One region of the Paenibacillus donghaensis genome, then DNA from elsewhere that is predicted to be linked to it. Evidence: a T-box and tRNA genes for the amino acid it is inferred to sense, from the RefSeq annotation. Region 1 holds a T-box; the other regions hold tRNA genes.
What was found. The T-box of region 1 lies ahead of B9T62_RS25350 (arginine--tRNA ligase). A T-box ahead of a tRNA ligase gene usually reads a tRNA of that ligase, here a tRNA-Arg.
Positions count from the first base shown of each region.

Region 2: it has a tRNA-Arg gene. The T-box ahead of B9T62_RS25350 (arginine--tRNA ligase) is inferred to sense a tRNA for this amino acid. The anticodon was not compared.
Region 3: it has a tRNA-Arg gene. The T-box ahead of B9T62_RS25350 (arginine--tRNA ligase) is inferred to sense a tRNA for this amino acid. The anticodon was not compared.

Region 1 is NZ_CP021780.1:5,573,725-5,580,790, forward strand. It holds gene B9T62_RS25335 (stalk domain-containing protein) at 1-869, opposite strand, end outside; gene B9T62_RS25345 (DEAD/DEAH box helicase) at 1,298-4,630, shown strand; T-box leader at 5,465-5,682, shown strand; gene B9T62_RS25350 (arginine--tRNA ligase) at 5,730-7,066, shown strand, end outside.
Region 2 is NZ_CP021780.1:6,241,799-6,248,864, forward strand. It holds gene B9T62_RS28190 (helix-turn-helix domain-containing protein) at 211-663, shown strand; gene B9T62_RS28195 (ImmA/IrrE family metallo-endopeptidase) at 697-1,110, shown strand; tRNA gene B9T62_RS28200 (tRNA-Pro) at 1,200-1,273, opposite strand; tRNA gene B9T62_RS28205 (tRNA-Gly) at 1,288-1,361, opposite strand; tRNA gene B9T62_RS28210 (tRNA-Pro) at 1,376-1,449, opposite strand; tRNA gene B9T62_RS28215 (tRNA-Arg) at 1,476-1,552, opposite strand; tRNA gene B9T62_RS28220 (tRNA-Gly) at 1,559-1,633, opposite strand; tRNA gene B9T62_RS28225 (tRNA-Leu) at 1,641-1,724, opposite strand; tRNA gene B9T62_RS28230 (tRNA-Lys) at 1,742-1,814, opposite strand; tRNA gene B9T62_RS28235 (tRNA-Gln) at 1,820-1,893, opposite strand; tRNA gene B9T62_RS28240 (tRNA-Val) at 1,945-2,020, opposite strand; tRNA gene B9T62_RS28245 (tRNA-Glu) at 2,059-2,133, opposite strand; tRNA gene B9T62_RS28250 (tRNA-Thr) at 2,144-2,219, opposite strand; tRNA gene B9T62_RS28255 (tRNA-Asn) at 2,221-2,296, opposite strand; rRNA gene rrf (5S ribosomal RNA) at 2,303-2,419, opposite strand; rRNA gene B9T62_RS28265 (23S ribosomal RNA) at 2,556-5,603, opposite strand; tRNA gene B9T62_RS28270 (tRNA-Ala) at 5,853-5,928, opposite strand; tRNA gene B9T62_RS28275 (tRNA-Ile) at 5,951-6,027, opposite strand; rRNA gene rrf (5S ribosomal RNA) at 6,068-6,184, opposite strand; rRNA gene B9T62_RS28285 (16S ribosomal RNA) at 6,307-7,066, opposite strand, start outside.
Region 3 is NZ_CP021780.1:8,214,836-8,221,901, forward strand. It holds rRNA gene B9T62_RS37115 (23S ribosomal RNA) at 1-485, shown strand, start outside; rRNA gene rrf (5S ribosomal RNA) at 564-680, shown strand; tRNA gene B9T62_RS37125 (tRNA-Ile) at 737-813, shown strand; tRNA gene B9T62_RS37130 (tRNA-Asn) at 817-892, shown strand; tRNA gene B9T62_RS37135 (tRNA-Ser) at 898-990, shown strand; tRNA gene B9T62_RS37140 (tRNA-Glu) at 1,016-1,087, shown strand; tRNA gene B9T62_RS37145 (tRNA-Val) at 1,091-1,166, shown strand; tRNA gene B9T62_RS37150 (tRNA-Met) at 1,198-1,274, shown strand; tRNA gene B9T62_RS37155 (tRNA-Met) at 1,387-1,460, shown strand; tRNA gene B9T62_RS37160 (tRNA-Asp) at 1,466-1,543, shown strand; tRNA gene B9T62_RS37165 (tRNA-Gln) at 1,708-1,782, shown strand; tRNA gene B9T62_RS37170 (tRNA-Lys) at 1,791-1,866, shown strand; tRNA gene B9T62_RS37175 (tRNA-Leu) at 1,883-1,966, shown strand; tRNA gene B9T62_RS37180 (tRNA-Gly) at 1,974-2,048, shown strand; tRNA gene B9T62_RS37185 (tRNA-Arg) at 2,059-2,135, shown strand; tRNA gene B9T62_RS37190 (tRNA-Pro) at 2,162-2,235, shown strand; tRNA gene B9T62_RS37195 (tRNA-Gly) at 2,250-2,320, shown strand; gene B9T62_RS37200 (Cof-type HAD-IIB family hydrolase) at 2,427-3,218, shown strand; gene B9T62_RS37205 (helix-turn-helix transcriptional regulator) at 3,437-4,444, shown strand; gene B9T62_RS37210 (sporulation protein Cse60) at 4,563-4,757, shown strand; gene glgP (alpha-glucan family phosphorylase) at 4,938-6,551, opposite strand; gene rbsK (ribokinase) at 6,815-7,066, shown strand, end outside.

The DNA.
Region 1 (7,066 bases):
TTCTCTACCTTGTCGGCTAATACGGACTTGACCTCACCCGTCTCTACAGAGATGGAAGCAATCTTCTCCTGCTTGTCACCCTGGATGAACAAGATCTTCGTGCCGTCCTGCGACCACACCAGATCCGTCTTCACGCTGTTGTCTGTTCCCAGTGTGCGGATGACCCCGTTGTTCAGATTCATCAGATTCAAGATCCCGGTTCCGTCGTTAAAAGCGCCCCATTGCCCATCCTTCGATACGGCAAAATCCGCTGCGCTCTCATTGGAGGAGAACACCTCGTAATTGCCCGGCTGCGTGCTGAATCTGAACAGTGTTGCCGCTTCGGCATCACTGCTGTTCGCAATCAGGTAGCCTGCGGCGGTCCATCTCAGCCCATCAAACCCGCCTTCCGGACGCGCAAAGCTCATCAGGCTCTTCTCATCCGCCTGCAGCTCGCCACCAAGCGCCTCTACTACTCTGGTCAGCTCAACATAGGTTTTATTATTGAATGTTACAGGCGCGACAGTGAATTCCTGTGCAGCACCGTCTACCTGATAACTTTTGGAACCAAGTTGGATGTGTACGTTATGTAACCCCTTGCTGTCATTCAGTTCGAAGCTGTTTGCTCCCATGATTAAATTGGCTCCAAGCTCATCCGCAAGCTCGCTCAGCGAATACAGCTTGTAACCGCCGCTGTCGATGGTACTCAGCACCACTGGTGTGCCGTTCACAGTCCATGCACCCGTTCCTGCCTTCACTGCCGGCTGAACGGCAACCTTGACTGCTGCACCATTCCCGCTGTTCACACCGGAAGCGGCTGAAACACTGCCTGCACCCGCTGTTACGAGAAGTGCTGATACCAAGCCAACGCTTAACCATTTACTATTCATCAATTAGATTCACCCTTTTCCTCTAGGTAACTGCTACTGTAATTTTCGTCTACAATTGTGAAATCTGTTACGGAGGAATGTTTTGGTAATATTAACTGACAAGCTTTTTTTCGCGGGCTTAATAAAGTGATTTACATTGCATCTTATAATCTAATTAATTACAATAATGGTAATTTTAACATGCCCAGCACCAAGGTCAGGGAATACCCGGGGCTGGAGCGCTATCGCGCTGAACGTATATGTGCTGACCGGCTTCTCACTCCTGTTTATGCTGCTGAATGTACTGGCCCTGCGCAAGCACCGCCAAATGTAACTTTAAACTTGCTATGGTACTATATACTGGAATGACGAGGAAGAGATTGAGCTGACGATTCAATTCATCATGCATGGAATCGGCGCCCCTCTCCGGGAAAAGGAGCGAAGCTAAAGTGGGCAACAGTGTACCGGAACGCATCATCAGGCTGCTCTGCGGCGACTCCTTCTATAAACAGGGACTGTCGTATTATCAGTCAGGCTGGGTGGAATTGTCCGAAGCGTACGACATAGAGCTAGAGGATAGCTACGGGGAGAATTACATCACTTCCCAATATTCTGCCATCGTTCAGGGCGAAGGGGAGAACTATCAGCTTGAAGCCTATATCCGCAGCGATAATGATGTGGATGCAGAATGTACCTGTCCTGACTTTCAGGCATCCGCATCAGGCCGTTACTGCGAGCACATTGCCGCCATGCTGATTGCTATCCTTAACCAGGAGCAGAAAGAAGGCAGAAAGGGCGCGGGGCGGGTGCCGCAAGGGCCTGCCCCGCATAGCACAAGCTCCGCCAGTCCCAGAGCAGCAGACGGACACAGCAGAGACCAACAGATTGTGAACAGTATGCTGGGGCTGTTCGAGCGCAGCAAGGTTCGTCCCGGCAGCACCGGAAGATTCGTCGATCTGCGTACGCCGCTGCGCCTGGAGATCATCTGCAAGCCATATCAATACAGGCATGGCGGCAGTATGCTGGGCGTCGAGCTTAAGGTGGGACCGGGGCGGATGTATATTGTACAGCAGGCCCGAGTGTTCCTGGAACATGTGCAGCGGGGGGAGCCTTACACCTTCTCCAGGCATTTCAGCTATGATCCTGCCCTGCACAGCTTCGGCAGGGAGGATCATGCTATACTGCTTAAGCTTATAGAGGCCTGGCAGCAGGAGCAGCTATACCGCGATGGGATCAGCTCTTATGCGTCAACCCGTGCGGACCAAGGCGGGGATCGGCTGCTGCCGGTCCCTCCTCTGCTCTGGAACAGCCTTGCGCCGCTGCTTATTGCAGCTCCGAGTGTCTATCTGCAGCAAGGCCATCTGCTGGTGGAGACACTTCAGTTCTCAGACGATATTCCTCCACTGCGCTTCGGGTTCGAGCCGGATGGGGAAGGGTACCGACTGCAGATCGAGGGCTTGGAGCAGCTGACCGTGCTGCAGGATTACGGACTGGTGTTATCCGAAGGCAGACTGCTGAAGGTAGCAGAGGCAGGCTGCAGGCAGCTGGCCGAGATGAATGTCCTGCTCGGCTCCTCCCGCAGAAACGGGATTGGAATCTCGCCGGAGCAAATGGAGCCTTTTATGGACAAGGTCATACCCGGACTGCAGAAGCTCGGTCAAGTACAGATCGCTGACAGTATTGCCAGCCGGATTGTGCAAACCCAGCTGTCTGCCAGGCTCTATCTCGACCGGGTCAAAGACCGCCTGCTCGCCGGGCTGGAGTTTCAATACGGCGACATTATTCTTAATCCACTGGAAGAACAGGCGCGCGGCACTAAGGTGATTCTAATTCGTGATACCGAAGCCGAACGCCGCATTCTTGAGCTGATGGAACAGGGCTCCTTCGCAGCTACAGAGAGCGGTTATATGCTGCATGAGGAAGAAGCGGAATATGATTTCCTCTATCATACCGTGCCTTTGCTGGAAGAACTGCTGGAAATCTACGCAACCTCAGCGGTTAAAGCACGGCTGGTGACCGGAGCGTCAACACCCAAAGCGAGCCTGAGCTGGAATGAGAAGACGGACTGGCTGGACTTCAAATTCGATATGGCGGGTATCCCGGAAACGGAAATTGTCCAGATTCTGCATTCGCTTCAGGATAAACGCAAATATTACCGCTTGCCGAACGGGGCGCTGCTGCCGCTGGAGAGCGCGGAGTTCCAGGAGATTATCAGCTTCATGAATGAGCTGGGTCTCCATCAGGTTGACCTTCAGAGCGCGACCATGTCACTGCCCGTTCTGCACGGCCTGAATCTTAAATCTCCCTATGACAAAAGCGATGCTGTCAAAATCGGCAAATCATTCCGGCAATTGCTGGCCGACATGCAGAACCCGGACCATCTGGATTTCCCGGTGCCGGAGAGTCTGATCCCAGTGCTGCGTGATTACCAGCAGCATGGTTTCCAGTGGCTGAAGACCCTGGCCCACTACCGTTTCGGGGGCATATTGGCCGACGATATGGGCCTTGGCAAAACGCTGCAGAGTATCGCCTTTCTGCTCTCTGAGCTGGACTCCATCCGTGAGAGCGGTCAACCGGCGCTGATTGTCGCTCCCGCCTCGCTGGTCTATAACTGGCTGAATGAGCTTAAGAAGTTCACGCCGCAGCTGCGTGCGGTCATTGCTGACGGGAACCTAACGGAGCGCAGCCGCATCTTGCAGAGTCCTGCCGGAGCAGATGTGATCATCACCTCCTACCCACTGCTGCGCAGAGATGTCAAGCTGTATAAGGGTAGGAGCTTCCATACCCTGATTCTAGACGAGGCGCAGACGATCAAGAACCATGCCACCCAGACCGCACAGGCCGTTCAGGTGCTTCAAGCCCGGCACCGGTTCGCCCTAACCGGAACACCGGTAGAGAATACGCTGGAGGATCTGTGGTCGATCTTCAGCACCGTGCTGCCGGGACTGTTCCCGGGCAAAAAAGCTTTTCATGATCTGCCCCGGGAAACCGTTGCCCAGCGGGCACGCCCTTTTCTGCTGCGCCGTTTGAAGCGTGATGTACTGAAGGAGCTGCCTGACAAGATTGAATCGCTGCAGGCTTCAGAGCTGCTGCCAGAGCAGAAGAAGCTGTATGTCGCCTATCTCGCCCAGCTCCAGAAGGAGGCGCTTAAGCATCTGAACAAGGACAGCTTCTTCGGCCAGAGCAGGATCAAGATTCTAGCCGGACTGACGCGGCTGCGTCAGCTGTGCTGTCACCCTGCTCTGTTCGTGGAAGGGTATACCGGAGGGTCCGCGAAGTTCGAGCAGCTGTTGGAGATTATCGAGGAGTGCCGCAGCTCGGGCAAGCGGATGCTGGTATTCTCGCAGTTCACCGAGATGCTGGGCCTGATCGGGCGGGAGCTTGGAGTGCAGGGGGTGCCATACTTCTACCTGGATGGCCAGACTCCCGCTTCGCAGCGGGTGGAGCTGTGCGACCGGTTCAATCAAGGCAACCGCGACCTGTTCCTGATCTCCTTGAAGGCAGGCGGCACCGGCCTCAACCTGACCGGTGCCGACACCGTTATTCTCTACGACCTGTGGTGGAACCCGGCGGTGGAGCAGCAAGCCGCCGACCGCGCCCACCGGATGGGACAGAAGAACGTGGTCCAAGTCATCCGCCTGGTTGCCCAGGGCACCGTCGAGGACAAGATGTACGAGCTGCAGCAGAAGAAAAAAAATCTGATCGACGAAGTCATCCAGCCCGGACAGGAGGGCTTGTCCACCTTGACGGAGCAGGATATCCGCTCGCTGCTGCTGCTTTGATTGCAGAGCGGCTGGGGATCGGGGGATTTTGACCACTAGATTTCAACTCGGAATGTTACCTGGAGCGTTCGGAGTAAATAGATGCGAAACTGCAACTAATTTCAGTCGTATCGTGCGCTATCGGGTGATTAAGTGCGAATCTGCAATTAATTTCGATTAAAATGGTTCACTGACGATCAAACCCCTGAATTAGATGCTAATTCGCATCTATTTCCCCAAAAACGGAAAAAACCCTATATTTAGATGCAGTTTCGCAACTAATTCAGGGTTCGATCTTATGGAACCACCACGGAGCAAGTCTTCGAGATCTAGAAATTCTCCACTTACTAAAACACATAAAACAGGGAAGCTCCCGCAGTCATTTAAGCGGCTGCGGAGTCTTCCCTTTTATGCCCGTCTATATCGGCAAAATAATTTCTGGTCAACACCTCATTGCCCATAAGCACAACCACTTCGCTCACATAGAGGATTCTGGTGCCGCCGAGCACATACCCTTCAATGGTTACAGCACCGGATTGACAGCAGCCTGGTTGACGATCTTTACTGTAATCAATTGTGTTGGACGAACGCCAGAGCCGGACTGTTCTCCAAAGGTCCCGTTGAGACTATAGCCATCCTTTCTCCCTCCTCCCTTTTATGGCTGGCCTCTATTAAACTAGCAGACAGCTTCGTATTGATGGATCGATATAGTAATATTTCAGCAAACCGCGTACGGGGTGGACAATATGGAGACATCGGGTAAAGCAACTCGGATGCTTCGAACCCTTTTGCTTCATCCGTTATATAGTTGTTGCATTTTTCGCTAAATTCGTTATACTTGTAAAAAATTAATACATATAATCGATGATCGGGAGAGTAATTACGTTTGTTCTAGTCTACAGCGAGCCGGAAGAGTGAAAGCCGGTACAGGACAGCTAATGAAGCGCACCCGTGAGATGGACCTCTGAAGCCAGTAGGAGGTTCCGGCAGAAGGCCGTTAACCTGTAAGGTGGCTAAACAGCTTGTTTAGCAACAAGAGTGGTACCGCGAGCGCTGAAGCCCTCGTCTCTTATGGAGATGAGGGCTTTTGTGTGTGCATTTATCGAAGGAGGTTATTTCTGTGATCAGCGAAGTCATTAGAGCAAGTCTGCAAAAAAGCATATCCAGCGTATGCAGTAGCTTGGGCATGGAGTGGGACGGAGAGTGGAGTGGGGTTATTCCTCTGGAGCAGCCTGCCCACGCGGAGCATGGGGATTATTCCAGCAGTCTGGCTATGCAGCTGGCCAAACGCCTGCGCAAGCCGCCTATAGTGATAGCCGGGCTGGTGAAGGCTGAAATGGAGCAGCAAGGCTGCTGCGGCGGTCTGCTGAGCAGGGTCGAGGTTGCGGCCCCGGGTTTCGTGAACCTATACGTGGACTGGCGGGAGTGGGCGGTGCGCTCTTTTGATTATCCGGCAGTGGCACAGGGCAAAATCGCCATAGAACATACTTCGGTCAACCCCAATAAGTCCATGCATGTAGGCCACCTGAGAAACGCCTGCATCGGGGATGCCTTGGCCAGGCTGCTCAGAACAACAGGCAACGAGGTAGAGGTCCATAACTATGTCGATGATTTGGGGAATCAGCTGGCAGATACGGTCGTTGGATTACTGCATGTCCCCCTGGAAGGCGAGCATATCCGTTTCGGCGACTACTGCTGGGATGTGTATGCCAGTGTCAATCGGGAGTATGCGCAGCAGCCTGAAATGACAGCCAAACGTACAGAGATGCTGCATGCGCTGGAGCAAGGCAAGGGCAACGAAGCCTGGCTTGGCAATCTGACAGCAGAGCGGATTGTCCGGGAGCATGTCGAGGAGATGCACAGCTTCGGCATAGACTACGATCTGCTGGTCTGGGAGAGCAGTATTGTAAGAGGCGGATTCTGGAATGCTACCTTCCAGCTGCTGCAGCAGACACCCGTGTTTGTGAAGGAAACAGCCGGCAAGCTTGCCGGGTGCTGGGTGCTGAAGGTTTCCGGCGGTGACGGGGAGCAGACGGAAGAACAATCGGAGGAGCATCACCAGGATAAGGTGCTGGTGCGTTCGAACGGGATTTTGACTTATACGGCCAAGGATATTGCCTATCATCTGTGGAAATTTGGCCTGCTCGAGCAGGACTTTCTGTACAAACCGTTTACAAGCGGCGTTTCAACTACAAGCCCTGCCGGGCAGCAGCAGCCCTATGGACAGGCGCGCAGCGTTATTAACGTCATTGACTACAGACAGGAGTATCCGCAAGCGATGGTCAAGCAGGCACTGGAGGTGCTGGGATATGCCGAACAGGCGGATCAGCTTCATCATGTGAGCTATGGCGTGGTTTCACTCAGTCCCGCTTCAGCGGATGAGTTGGGCCTGGACACCTCCGATCTTAGAAGCTCCTACGCCATGTCTGGCCGTCAGGGGATCGGGGTCAAGGTGTC
Region 2 (7,066 bases), 670 kb from region 1:
CTCTTGTTCGTATGTTGTTCGTATTTTTCTATAATATACCACTTCTTTCCCAAATTCGTAAAACCCGGTTTACGGCCATTTAAGCTCATGTACAGTGGATTATCTCAGCTTCTCTTGCCTTTTGGCAATGATATACGCATTACTGTTTACCTATTGGCATATTTAGCTTATATTAATAGCAAGAGCTAATAGGGATAGGAGTCGGTAGTGATGAGACCAACATTTGGAGATTATCTGAAACAGCTTCGTGAGGCTAAAGGACTGACGATTAACGATCTGGCGGCTTCCGCCGGAATCAGCGGTTCACAAATATCAAGGATAGAGAATGGAATACGTGGAGTTCCCAAGCCGGTTACACTGCGCAAAATTGCCGAAGCTACAGGTGTGGCTTATGAGGAATTGATGGACCATGCAGGCTATATGCAGGAGACGAAGCAGAGTGAAGAGGCTATCCCGGCTTGGGCTACCTCCAAGGACAAACGAGATTTCCGCAAAATGCTTGAGGACGACGGAGAACTGATGTTTGACGGAATCCCACTGGATAAAGAAGATCGGCAGCGCATTAAGGATGTGCTGACAGGGCTGTTCTGGGAAGCGAAGCAGATGAATAAAAGGAACAAGAAACCGGACGATACTGAACCAAAATCAGGTAAACAACGCTAATTCAACCCTAATAACTGGCTGCAGGTGAAGAGAATGGATAAACTGATCAATAAACTGATTCATAAATACAAAACCAACTGTCCTTTTGAGCTATCTAAGGCACTGGGTATCCATATCCGTTTTATCAACCTGGGTACGGGGACTAAGGGGTTATACTACCGTAAATTAAGAAGAAGATTTATTGTCATCCATAATGAGTTGCCTCTGGAATGGCAGCGTTTTGTTTGCGCGCATGAACTGGGACATGACCGGCTGCATAAGGGGGTCAACCGTTTTTTTCTCGAAGAGAAGTCCTATTTCTCACCCGGCAAGCTGGAACGGCAGGCCAATGTATTTGCGTTGAAGCTGCTGTCCGCAGGAACCTCACCAGATCCGGATGAATCGTGGCATAGTTATTATTTAAGAATCGGGCTTCCGCACGAGGTCCATTTTTTGCAGGATGATTAAAACGGGGAGACGGTTCTCGCGATTGTTTGTGCAAAAAAACACAAAAACACCCTTACCGAAGTAAGAGTGTTTGTTGATCTAGCCAAGTATCGGGATGACACGATTTGAACATGCGACCCCCTGGTCCCAAACCAGGTGCTCTACCAAGCTGAGCTACATCCCGTAACTATGAAATTATGGAGCGGGTGATGGGAATCGAACCCACGCTATCAGCTTGGAAGGCTGAAGTTCTACCATTGAACTACACCCGCATAGGTGTAAAATATCGGGATGACACGATTTGAACATGCGACCCCCTGGTCCCAAACCAGGTGCTCTACCAAGCTGAGCTACATCCCGTAATCCTATAATTGCTTCATTAAAAATGGCGCGCCCTGAGAGATTCGAACTCCCGGCCTTTTGATTCGTAGTCAAACGCTCTATCCAGCTGAGCTAAGGGCGCACAATTTGGAGCGGACGACGGGAATCGAACCCGCGACCCTCGCCTTGGCAAGGCGATGCTCTACCGCTGAGCCACGTCCGCAAATAAGTGGTGCGCGTGGAGGGACTTGAACCCCCACGTCAAAGACGCTAGATCCTAAGTCTAGTGCGTCTGCCAATTCCGCCACACGCGCATAAATCATAATACAAGTGAGCCATGAAGGATTCGAACCTTCGACACCCTGATTAAAAGTCAGGTGCTCTACCAACTGAGCTAATGGCTCGCATTTGGCAGGGGATATAGGATTCGAACCTATGATGACGGAGTCAGAGTCCGTTGCCTTACCACTTGGCGAATCCCCTAAGGTGTTAACTTGATGTGTTCCCATAGAAGCATGCTCACGCAATACAATATGGTGGAGGCTGAGGGGATCGAACCCCCGACCCTCTGCTTGTAAGGCAGATGCTCTCCCAGCTGAGCTAAGCCTCCATATGTATGGTGACCCAAAAGGGACAAAACAGATAAAATGGTGACCCGTATGGGATTCGAACCCATGTTACCTCCGTGAAAGGGAGGTGTCTTAACCCCTTGACCAACGGGCCTAAAAATTTGTGGAGCTCTCAACCGGATTCGAACCGGTGACCTCTTCCTTACCATGGAAGCACTCTACCTACTGAGCTATGAGAGCATGGCTCCCCGAACAGGACTCGAACCTGTGACAACTCGATTAACAGTCGAGTGCTCTACCAACTGAGCTATCAGGGAATATCCGCTTGGCGGCGTCCTACTCTCCCAGGACCCTTCGGTCCAAGTACCATCGGCGCTGGAGGGCTTAACGGTCGTGTTCGGGATGGGTACGCGTGGAACCCCTCCGCTATCGCCACCAAACGGGTTTTTTCCGCTCGTGCTACTCCCCCGAATTCCTTCAGGAAAATAACCGACTACAGAAAAGACATGCAGCTTAAAATCTTTCAGGCTTAATCGCCTGAAAACTGAATCCGAAACAAATCTGCGTTTTAAGATTGTGGATAAGCCCTCGACCGATTAGTATTGGTCAGCTCCATGCATTGCTGCACTTCCACCTCCAACCTATCTACCTCGTCGTCTTCAAGGGGTCTTACTAGTTGGGAAATCTCATCTTGAGGGGGGCTTCACGCTTAGATGCTTTCAGCGCTTATCCCGTCCGTACGTAGCTACCCAGCCATGCTCCTGGCGGAACAACTGGTGCACCAGCGGTACGTCCATCCCGGTCCTCTCGTACTAAGGACAGCTCCTCTCAAATTTCCTGCGCCCACGACAGATAGGGACCGAACTGTCTCACGACGTTCTGAACCCAGCTCGCGTACCGCTTTAATGGGCGAACAGCCCAACCCTTGGGACCTACTTCAGCCCCAGGATGCGATGAGCCGACATCGAGGTGCCAAACCTCCCCGTCGATGTGGACTCTTGGGGGAGATAAGCCTGTTATCCCCAGGGTAGCTTTTATCCGTTGAGCGATGGCCCTTCCATGCGGTACCACCGGATCACTAAGTCCGACTTTCGTCCCTGCTCGACTTGTAGGTCTCGCAGTCAAGCTCCCTTATGCCTTTGCACTCTGCGAATGATTTCCAACCATTCTGAGGGAACCTTGGAACGCCTCCGTTACTCTTTAGGAGGCGACCGCCCCAGTCAAACTGCCCGCCTGACACGGTCCCCGTACCCGATAAGGGCACTAGGTTAGAACCTAGATACGATCAGGGTGGTATCCCAACGGCGCCTCTGCAGAAGCTTGCGCTCCTGCTTCTCTGGCTCCCACCTATCCTGTACAGATCGTACCCAAATTCAATATCAAGCTGCAGTAAAGCTCCATGGGGTCTTTCCGTCTTGTCGCGGGTAACCTGCATCTTCACAGGTATTAAAATTTCACCGGATCTCTCGTTGAGACAGCGCCCAAGTCGTTACGCCATTCGTGCGGGTCAGAATTTACCTGACAAGGAATTTCGCTACCTTAGGACCGTTATAGTTACGGCCGCCGTTTACTGGGGCTTCGGTTCACAGCTTCGGGTTACCCCTAACCGCTCCCCTTAACCTTCCAGCACCGGGCAGGCGTCAGCCCGTATACTTCGCCTTACGGCTTCGCACAGACCTGTGTTTTTGCTAAACAGTCGCTTGGGCCTTTTCACTGCGGCCCCCTCGGGCTATTCACCCTACCGAGGCACCTCTTCTCCCGAAGTTACGAGGTCATTTTGCCGAGTTCCTTAACGAGAGTTCTTCCGCGCGCCTTAGAATTCTCTTCTCGCCTACCTGTGTCGGTTTGCGGTACGGGCACCTTCTCCTGGCTAGAGGCTTTTCTTGGCAGTGTGAGATCATGACCTTCGCTACTAACATTTTCGCTCCCCATCACAGCCCAGCCTTCACGATGTGCGGATTTGCCTACACATCAGCCTCACTGCTTAGACGGACACATCCATCAGTCCGCGTCACTACCCTCCTGCGTCACCCCATCGCTCATAGCGGATTACGGTGGTACAGTAATTTCAAACTGTTGTCCTTCGACTACGCCTTTCGGCCTCGCCTTAGGTCCCGACTTACCCTGAGCGGACGAGCCTTCCTCAGGAAACCTTGGGCTTTCGGCGGATCAGATTCTCACTGATCTTTTCGTTACTCATACCGGCATTCTCACTTGTATACGCTCCAGCACTCCTCACGGTATACCTTCAACGTATATACAACGCTCCCCTACCCCAGGATCGACTTCACTCCAGCTTCGAAATGTGTTTATCCCCTGTAGAACATATAGCCTTCATCCCTTCCAGGATGATTTCAGGCATACATGTCTATCCGATAAACACCGCTCAAAGAAGCAGTGAAGTCGATCCTAGCCATAGCTTCGGTGGTGTGTTTAGCCCCGTTACATTTTCGGCGCAGAGTCACTCGACCAGTGAGCTATTACGCACTCTTTCAATGGTGGCTGCTTCTAAGCCAACATCCTGGTTGTCTGTGCAACTCCACATCCTTTCCCACTTAACACACACTTGGGGACCTTAGCTGATGGTCTGGGCTGTTTCCCTTTCGACAATGGATCTTAGCACTCACTGTCTGACTCCCGGCAATAAATATGTGGCATTCGGAGTTTGACTGAGCTTGGTAACCCTTGCGGGCCCCGCACCCAATCAGTGCTCTACCTCCACTATTCTTATACCGAGGCTAGCCCTAAAGCTATTTCGGGGAGAACCAGCTATCTCCGAGTTCGATTGGAATTTCTCCGCTACCCCCACCTCATCCCCGCATTTTTCAACATGCGTGGGTTCGGGCCTCCAGTGCGTGTTACCGCACCTTCACCCTGGACAGGGGTAGATCACACGGTTTCGGGTCTACGCCCCCATACTCAAATCGCCCTATTCAGACTCGCTTTCGCTGCGGCTCCGGCTTCTCACCTTAACCTTGCATGGTAAACGTAACTCGCCGGTTCATTCTACAAAAGGCACGCCATCACCCCTAAAACGGGCTCTGACTTTTTGTAAGCACACGGTTTCAGGTTCTATTTCACTCCCCTTCCGGGGTGCTTTTCACCTTTCCCTCACGGTACTGTTTCACTATCGGTCGCCAGGTAGTATTTAGCCTTAGCAGATGGTCCTGCTGGATTCATACGGGGTTTCACGTGCCCCGCACTACTCGGGATCCGTCTCGGAGAGAACACAGTTTAGGCTACAGGGCTTTTACCTCTATCGCGGGCCTTTCCAGACCTCTTCGCCTACTATATTCCTTTGTAACTCCTTGTGAGACGTCCCACAACCCCTAAGAGCAAGCTCTTAGGTTTAGGCTGTTCCGCGTTCGCTCGCCGCTACTGACGGAATCACTATTGTTTTCTCTTCCTCAGGGTACTTAGATGTTTCAGTTCCCCTGGTCTGCCTCTACCTCTCCTATGTATTCAGAGAGGAGTAACTGCGAATTACCACAGCTGGGTTTCCCCATTCGGACACCCCCGGATCAAAGCTTGCTTACAGCTCCCCGAGGCAGTTTCGTTGTTCGCCACGTCCTTCGTCGGCTCCTGGCGCCTAGGCATCCTCCGTGTGCTCTTATTAGCTTAACCAGCGCTACGATGTTTGGCTGATTTGCTCATCTTGTTTTGAATGCCGCTCGCGGATTGCTCCACTCACTAACACATTCAAAGCCAAAGGTCGCTTCATCATCCAAAATCTTCGCTAGCAGCATCTAATGCACGTTCACTTGCTTACGCAAGCTTCAGTTAAAAGATGTTCTAAAACGCAAATTCGTTTCGGTATCCAGTTTTCAAGGATCAAGTTTACTATTCAAGACATAACAAATTGATGAAGTTTGTTGGTGGAGCCAAGCGGGATCGAACCGCTGACCTCCTGCTTGCAAGGCAGGCGCTCTCCCAGCTGAGCTATGGCCCCATAATAGGATATGAAGTTGAAATGGTGGGCCTTAGTGGACTCGAACCACCGACCTCACCCTTATCAGGGGTGCGCTCTAACCAGCTGAGCTAAAGGCCCTTATTCATATCAATGACGCTTATGAAATTCATAAGTGTGCGCTTGGCGGCGTCCTACTCTCCCAGGACCCTTCGGTCCAAGTACCATCGGCGCTGGAGGACTTAACGGTCGTGTTCGGGATGGGTACGTGTGGAACCCCTCCGCTATCGCCACCAAACGCATACGAAAGAGACTTGCTCTTTCAAAACTGAACACGAGTGAGTGTGTTGAACCCGAAGGTTCTATAGAAGCTTACGCTTCTGTTCGAATGTTTCCGTCTCAGGAAACGATTCTCCATAGAAAGGAGGTGATCCAGCCGCACCTTCCGATACGGCTACCTTGTTACGACTTCACCCCAATTATCTACCCCACCTTCGGCGGCTGGCTCCCTTGCGGGTTACCCCACCGACTTCGGGTGTTGTAAACTCTCGTGGTGTGACGGGCGGTGTGTACAAGACCCGGGAACGTATTCACCGCGGCATGCTGATCCGCGATTACTAGCAATTCCGACTTCATGCAGGCGAGTTGCAGCCTGCAATCCGAACTGAGACCGGCTTTGTTGGGATTCGCTCCACCTCGCGGTTTCGCAGCCCTTTGTACCGGCCATTGTAGTACGTGTGTAGCCCAGGTCATAAGGGGCATGATGATTTGACGTCATCCCCACCTTCCTCCGGTTTGTCACCGGCAGTCTGCTTAGAGTGCCCACCATCACGTGCTGGCAACTAAGCATAAGGGTTGCGCTCGTTGCGGGACTTAACCCAACATCTCACGACACGAGCTGACGACAACCATGCACCACCTGTCTCCTCTGTCCCGAAGGCCGCTGCTATCTCTAGCAGATTCAGAGGGATGTCAAGACCTGGTAAGGTTCTTCGCGTTGCTTCGAATTAAACCACATACTCCACTGCTTGTGCGGGTCCCCGTCAATTCCTTTGAGTTTCAGTCTTGCGACCGTACTCCCCAGGCGGAGTGCTTACTGTGTTAACTTCGGCACCAAGGGTATCGAAACCCCTAACACCTAGCACTCATCGTTTACGGCGTGGACTACCAGGGTATCTAA
Region 3 (7,066 bases), 2.6 Mb from region 1:
ATGGAAGGGCCATCGCTCAACGGATAAAAGCTACCCTGGGGATAACAGGCTTATCTCCCCCAAGAGTCCACATCGACGGGGAGGTTTGGCACCTCGATGTCGGCTCATCGCATCCTGGGGCTGAAGTAGGTCCCAAGGGTTGGGCTGTTCGCCCATTAAAGCGGTACGCGAGCTGGGTTCAGAACGTCGTGAGACAGTTCGGTCCCTATCTGTCGTGGGCGCAGGAAATTTGAGAGGAGCTGTCCTTAGTACGAGAGGACCGGGATGGACGTACCGCTGGTGCACCAGTTGTTCCGCCAGGAGCATGGCTGGGTAGCTACGTACGGACGGGATAAGCGCTGAAAGCATCTAAGCGTGAAGCCCCCCTCAAGATGAGATTTCCCAATTAGTAAGACCCCTTGAAGACGACGAGGTAGATAGGTTGGAGGTGGAAGTGCAGCAATGCATGGAGCTGACCAATACTAATCGGTCGAGGGCTTATCCACAATCTTAAAACGCAGATTTGTTTCGGATTCAGTTTTCAGGAATTAAGTTTCCTGAAGCATTTACGCTGTAAATGCCCGTTTGGTGGCGATAGCGGAGGGGTTCCACGCGTACCCATCCCGAACACGACCGTTAAGCCCTCCAGCGCCGATGGTACTTGGACCGAAGGGTCCTGGGAGAGTAGGACGTCGCCAAGCGGACAACCACATTACGTGTGGTATTTTTTTTGCCCTTAATCTATGCATACATAGAAGGGCCCTTAGCTCAGCTGGTTAGAGCGCACCCCTGATAAGGGTGAGGTCGGTGGTTCGAGTCCACTAGGGCCCACCATTTTCCCTGATAGCTCAGTTGGTAGAGCACTCGACTGTTAATCGAGTTGTCACAGGTTCGAGTCCTGTTCGGGGAGCCATTTATGGAGAGGTGTCCGAGTTTGGTCGAAGGAGCACGATTGGAAATCGTGTAGGCGCCACAAGCGTCTCAAGGGTTCGAATCCCTTTCTCTCCGCCATGAATATTTTGTTTGTCTTAAGTGAGGCCCGTTGGTCAAGGGGTTAAGACACCTCCCTTTCACGGAGGTAACATGGGTTCGAATCCCATACGGGTCATATGGAGGCTTAGCTCAGCTGGGAGAGCATCTGCCTTACAAGCAGAGGGTCGGGGGTTCGATCCCCTCAGCCTCCACCATGATAATTTTATAAGATAGTATTTACAATGACGCGGGGTGGAGCAGCCCGGTAGCTCGTCGGGCTCATAACCCGAAGGCCGCAGGTTCAAATCCTGCCCCCGCAACCAATTTACTATCAAGCAAGACAACATGAAACAACGGTAAAGTGAAGGTATATCCTTTACTAACTGCAGCAGGATGAAGGGTTAAATACCTGGGAATCCGGCATACTATTACTGACGCGGGGTGGAGCAGCCCGGTAGCTCGTCGGGCTCATAACCCGAAGGCCGCAGGTTCAAATCCTGCCCCCGCAATATATGGAACCGTGGTGTAGTTGGCCTAACATGCCTGCCTGTCACGCAGGAGATCGCGGGTTCGAATCCCGTCGGTTCCGCCATCTATATAACTTCAGGGATGAGAACTCATAAGCTGGGTTCGTTGGAGCATAAGCTTCGTTAGCATTACATCGCAATCTCGTCACGTAGTGAAGAGTATCCCGTCGGTTCCGCCATTTATATAACTTCAGGGATGAGAAGTTAAAAAAGTTGTTTTACTTCCTGTTGGGGATTAGCCAAGCGGTAAGGCAACGGACTTTGACTCCGTCATGCATAGGTTCAAATCCTATATCCCCAGCCATTTAATGAGAGCCATTAGCTCAGCTGGTAGAGCACCTGACTTTTAATCAGGGTGTCGAAGGTTCGAATCCTTCATGGCTCACCATATTTTTGTAAAGTGTGCGCGTGTGGCGGAATTGGCAGACGCACTAGACTTAGGATCTAGCGTTTATGACGTGGGGGTTCAAGTCCCTCCACGCGCACCATGATTTTGCGGACGTGGCTCAGCGGTAGAGCATCGCCTTGCCAAGGCGAGGGTCGCGGGTTCGATTCCCGTCGTCCGCTCCAAATAGATTTTGCGCCCTTAGCTCAGCTGGATAGAGCGTTTGACTACGAATCAAAAGGCCGGGAGTTCGAATCTCTCAGGGCGCGCCATTTTTAATGAAGCAATTATAGGATTACGGGATGTAGCTCAGCTTGGTAGAGCACCTGGTTTGGGACCAGGGGGTCGCATGTTCAAATCGTGTCATCCCGATATTTCACACCTGTGCGGGTGTAGTTCAATGGTAGAACTTCAGCCTTCCAAGCTGATAGCGTGGGTTCGATTCCCATCACCCGCTTAATGAATGAGAGAAGCAGCCTTAATTGGCTGCTTTTTTTTTGCGTTCTTCCTTCTAAAGCAGCGATGGTATAATTAGGATATCAACAGAGGAGGTAATTGCAAGAATGGTGGGTATCCGCATTGTGTTTTTTGATCTGGATGGAACGGTTGTCGATAATCTTACGGAGCAGGTGCCGGAATCGACGGTCCGCAGTATTGCGAAGCTGCAGGAGAAGAAGATTCAGGTAGTTCTGGCAACAGGACGATCCTATTATTTAGCCAAGCCGGTCGGTGATATGCTGGGAGTAAGCAATTATATTAATTTTAGCGGTGCATACATAAGATTGCAGGACCATGAAATGTACAAGGACCCTATTCTGCCTCAAGACTTGGAACAGCTGCGGCGGATCAGTCAATTACGGGGGGACCATTTGTCCTGTTTTGGAATCGAAGAGAGCTTCTCCAATGGACTGGCTGCGGATATCGCTCTGCCGATTCTGAAGAATATTGATTGTCAGGCTATTCCGGATATGTTCACTGAACGCGAGGTGGAGTACATGGGGATGTGCTTGTTTCTGGATCGGGGGCAGATCGAAGAATACCGCCAGATTTCCGGGGATCTGCAGTTCTATCATTGGGGAGGCGATTACCCGAATGCCTATAACATTGAGCGGCTTGGAAACAATAAGGCCCGGGCGGTGGAGCGGGTTATGGCGCATTTTGATATAGAGCCTGGGGAAGCGATGGCTTTTGGGGATGGTGGCAATGATATAGAGATGCTGCAGACCGTTGGAACGGGAATCGCCATGGGTAATGCCAGTGACCGTTTGAAGGAACAGGCTGATTTCGTAACCCGCAGTGTGGACCAGGATGGAATCGAATATGCACTGAAGTATTATGGACTTATAGGTGATTAGTGATCCGGAACCTTGGGATGAATATAAGCGGATGATAAGAGCACGGGGGACCTTGGTCCCTCGTTTTTTATGCGGAGACGGTCTTTGTCAGGACAAAGGGGCCATTCGGAATCATCTTCACATACGTGCATTTATTGACAGAAACGAAGGCTGTAAGCTGCTATAGTGAAGGAATTGGATCAAAGGCTACAAATTCTGGGAGCTAAGGAGTAGGTATAATGACTGATAAAGTAATTCGAATATTCAAGATAATAAACGCGATCCAATCTCATCCGGGAATTACTGCGGCGGATCTGGCCTTCAAATGTGATGTCAACATCAGGACGGTGTACAGGGATCTAGAACTGCTGAGCCATATTGCGCCTGTAACCAATGAAGGCAGAGGCACGGGGTATAAATTTATGGGCAAGTTCTTCCTGTACCCGCTGGATTTCTCGGAGCAGGAGGCCTTGGCCTTCTCGCTGCTGCCTTCCGTGCTGAATCCCGATAAGATCCCTCCAGGCTTCTCCACCGCATATGATAAGGTAATGGGAACCCATCGGAAGGAGAAGTCCAAACAGAACGGGATTCTTGAGAACATCGCCGACATCATTCAGATGGGCACACCAGCGTACCGCAAGCAGAGCCGCAACTTTTTGCAGCCGATCATCAGTGCCATTCTGGAGGAAAAAAGCATCCGCACCGTGTATCATTCGCAATCGCGTAATGCCCTCACCCAGCGTGAGATCGATCCGTATTATTTGATTCCGCGTGACCAGCGCTTTTATCTGATCGGTTTTTGCCATTTGAAGCAGGCGATCCGCACCTTCCGAATCAGCCGTTTTCAGGAGGTAGAGGTTACGGACAGTCCGTTTGATAAAGGCGGCTTCAATATTAAGCAGTACCTGAAGAACACCTGGTCCATTGACCGAGGCAGCAAAAATATCACTTTCAAGGTCCGCTTTCATCCGGAAATCGCACGCTACATCAAGGAGGAGGAGCTGTTTGTCCATCCGCGAATGATAGACGAGCCAGGCGGCGCGCTGCTGTTCGAGGTGACTGTCAACAATGAAAAGGAATTTATGAAATGGATTCTGCAGTACGGGCCTAATGCGGAGATTCTGGAGCCGGCTTCGTCTAGAGAACGCTTGAAGCAGCAGCTCGAGCAGTGGACGCAGATGTACCGCCAGGAAGACGGAAACTCTTTGTCTTTGACTCCTGAGGGAATCGGTGATAAGCTTAGCTGAAGTTAGGCATTCCGTAGTAGCTGCGGGGTGCCTTGCTCTATTTTAGCGATGATTTTACATTAAATGTTACCTGAGCGGGAAAACGCCATGTACGATTTAACCCAAAGGAGAATGAATAATGATACAAGTCAAAGAGTTTGTGGATGCAGACAATTCCTATGCGGAGAACAAAGCGAATGAATTCCTGGCAGGCCTGCTGGAGGAGCAGATTGTGAATATTTGTTATGGTTCGGTGGTCAAATCCGCGCGTGACGGGTCAGAGCATCAGCGAACTACGATTCTGGTTGTGTATAAGACGTATGAAAAACAGTAGCTGGGGACACTTTTTCACGGGATTGTCTGTAGTTTCAACGTTAGGTTTGCTGTTCGCAATCATTTACTATGCGGTTTTGAAGTAAATGATTCAAGCAGAAATATTTAAAGAAAAGACGGCTACTCCCGCAGGCAGGAGGGCCGTCTTATTATTTAGGCAATTATATCTGCCAATGAATGACTATTGAATGTACATCCGGTTGTAATATTCCTCCAGCATCCGTTTGGTGGCAAATTCGGTGCGGGTGGTCTCAATGCTGCGTCTCATCATCTGTACCCATTTCTCTTGATCCTCATAAAAAGTAGGCACCACACGCTTCAGCAATGTATCATACAGTGCATCGCTGTCATGCTTATCCAGTACGGCGAAGTCGTTCGTCTCAAATCCGTCGCCAATCTGCCAGCCATTCTCGCCGTCGAGGCAGGCTTCCGGCCACCAGCCATCTAGAATCGAACAGTTAAGCACCCCGTTCATAGCCGCCTTCATGCCTGAGGTGCCGCTCGCTTCCAGCGGACGGCGCGGGTTATTAAGCCAGATGTCTGATCCCCGGGTCAGCTGCGCTCCAATCGTCATATCGTAGTTTTCGAGGAAAACGACGCTTTTCGGGTATTTTTTCATCATGGCGACCAGGTTGCTGACGATCAGCTTGCCATTGTCATCCAGCGGATGGGCTTTGCCGGAGAAGACGATCTGCACCTTGCCATTCTCCAGATAAGGCTCAATGATATCCGGCTGCGAGAAAATCAAATCACTGCGCTTATAAGGTGCCGCCCGGCGCGAGAAGCCTATCAAGAGGTTGTCGGCGTTCAGGGCAATGCCGGAACGTTCCTGGATGAACCGGATCAGCTCGCCTTTGATCTCCTTATGGACTGCCCATAGGTCGCCACCGCTCTCATAGGTGCGGGTGATTCGTTCATCGACCCAGGTAGGCGTGTGAATCGCGTTGGTGATGCCGATAATCTCCGATCTGCCGGCGACTTCCTTCCACATTTTGTTGGAGGTATCGGCATGCAGCTGGGCTACTGCATTGGAGATGCGTGAGAGCCGCAGGCCCGCTACCGTCATATTGAACGGCTCGCCGCCGATGCGCTCCATCTGGTCACGGGTCAAGCCGTTGAAGGCCCCCATATACTCCAGACGGTCGAGCGGATGGGTTTCGTTGCCTTCCTTGATCGGAGTATGCGTCGTGAACACAACCTCCTGGCGTGTAGCTTTCCAGGCCTCCTCAAACGTGCTGCCCCCGGACATTTTCTCACGAATCAGTTCGATGGCGGCTAGTGCGGCATGTCCTTCGTTGAAATGGTACACATCAATTGGGATCCCGAGCGCACGCATAGCCTTCACACCGCCGATACCAAGCACAATCTCCTGTGCAATCCGTTCCTCGCCGAACCAGCCATACAGCTGCCCGGTAATCCAGGCATCGTTGTTCTCGGGAATATCTGTATCCAGCAGGTAAAGCGGGTTGTTGCCAAAATGATCGGTCTTCCATACTTTGCAGACCACATCGGTTCGGCGGACCTTGACGGTAACCTTGACGCCTGTATCCTCAAGGAAATCATAAATGTAGTTGTAATAGGAGTCGTAAGGCTTGCCGTCAGCATCGATCTTCTGATCGGTGTAACCCTGCTTCCACTTCAATCCAATCGGGATGATAGGCGCGTTAATATCTTTAGCTCCTTTGATATAATCTCCGGCAAGAATGCCAAGACCTCCGGCGTACATTTTGAAATCGGAATGAAGCCCATACTCCATGCTGAAATAGGCTACGGACGGTAACTGGTTCTTGTTCACTTAAATTTTCCTCCTAATGTTATGGAATGAGGTGCAGTGAAGCTGCCGGTAGATCTATGGTGCAAACGTTTGCCTAAAAGGGTGTAAGAACTTTCTGTGGAAGCGATTGCACTCTAATTCTAGCACAGTTGAAGCGGAAATGTATAACGGAGATTTCGTGAAGGGAAATGACATTTGCTTCCTATTCGGCAGAAGTGATTGATTAAGTGCCGAGAAGGCCATAAGATAAGGAGATGAACTGACTGAATACTGGGGGACGCAGAGTGGATATCGTTGTAATAGGAAGCTTGAACATGGATATGGTCGTTCGTTCGGGCCGTGCCCCTGAAGCAGGGGAGACGGTTATTGGTGATAGCTTCGTGCTATCGGCAGGCGGCAAAGGAGCCAATCAGGCCGTGGCCGCAGCGCGGCTCGGCAGCACAGTGAGGCTGGTCGGCAAGGTAGGCGCGGATGCTTTTGGCAGCGAGCTGCTGGAGATTATTAAGCAAGAAGGCATAGATAGCGAATATCTGTCC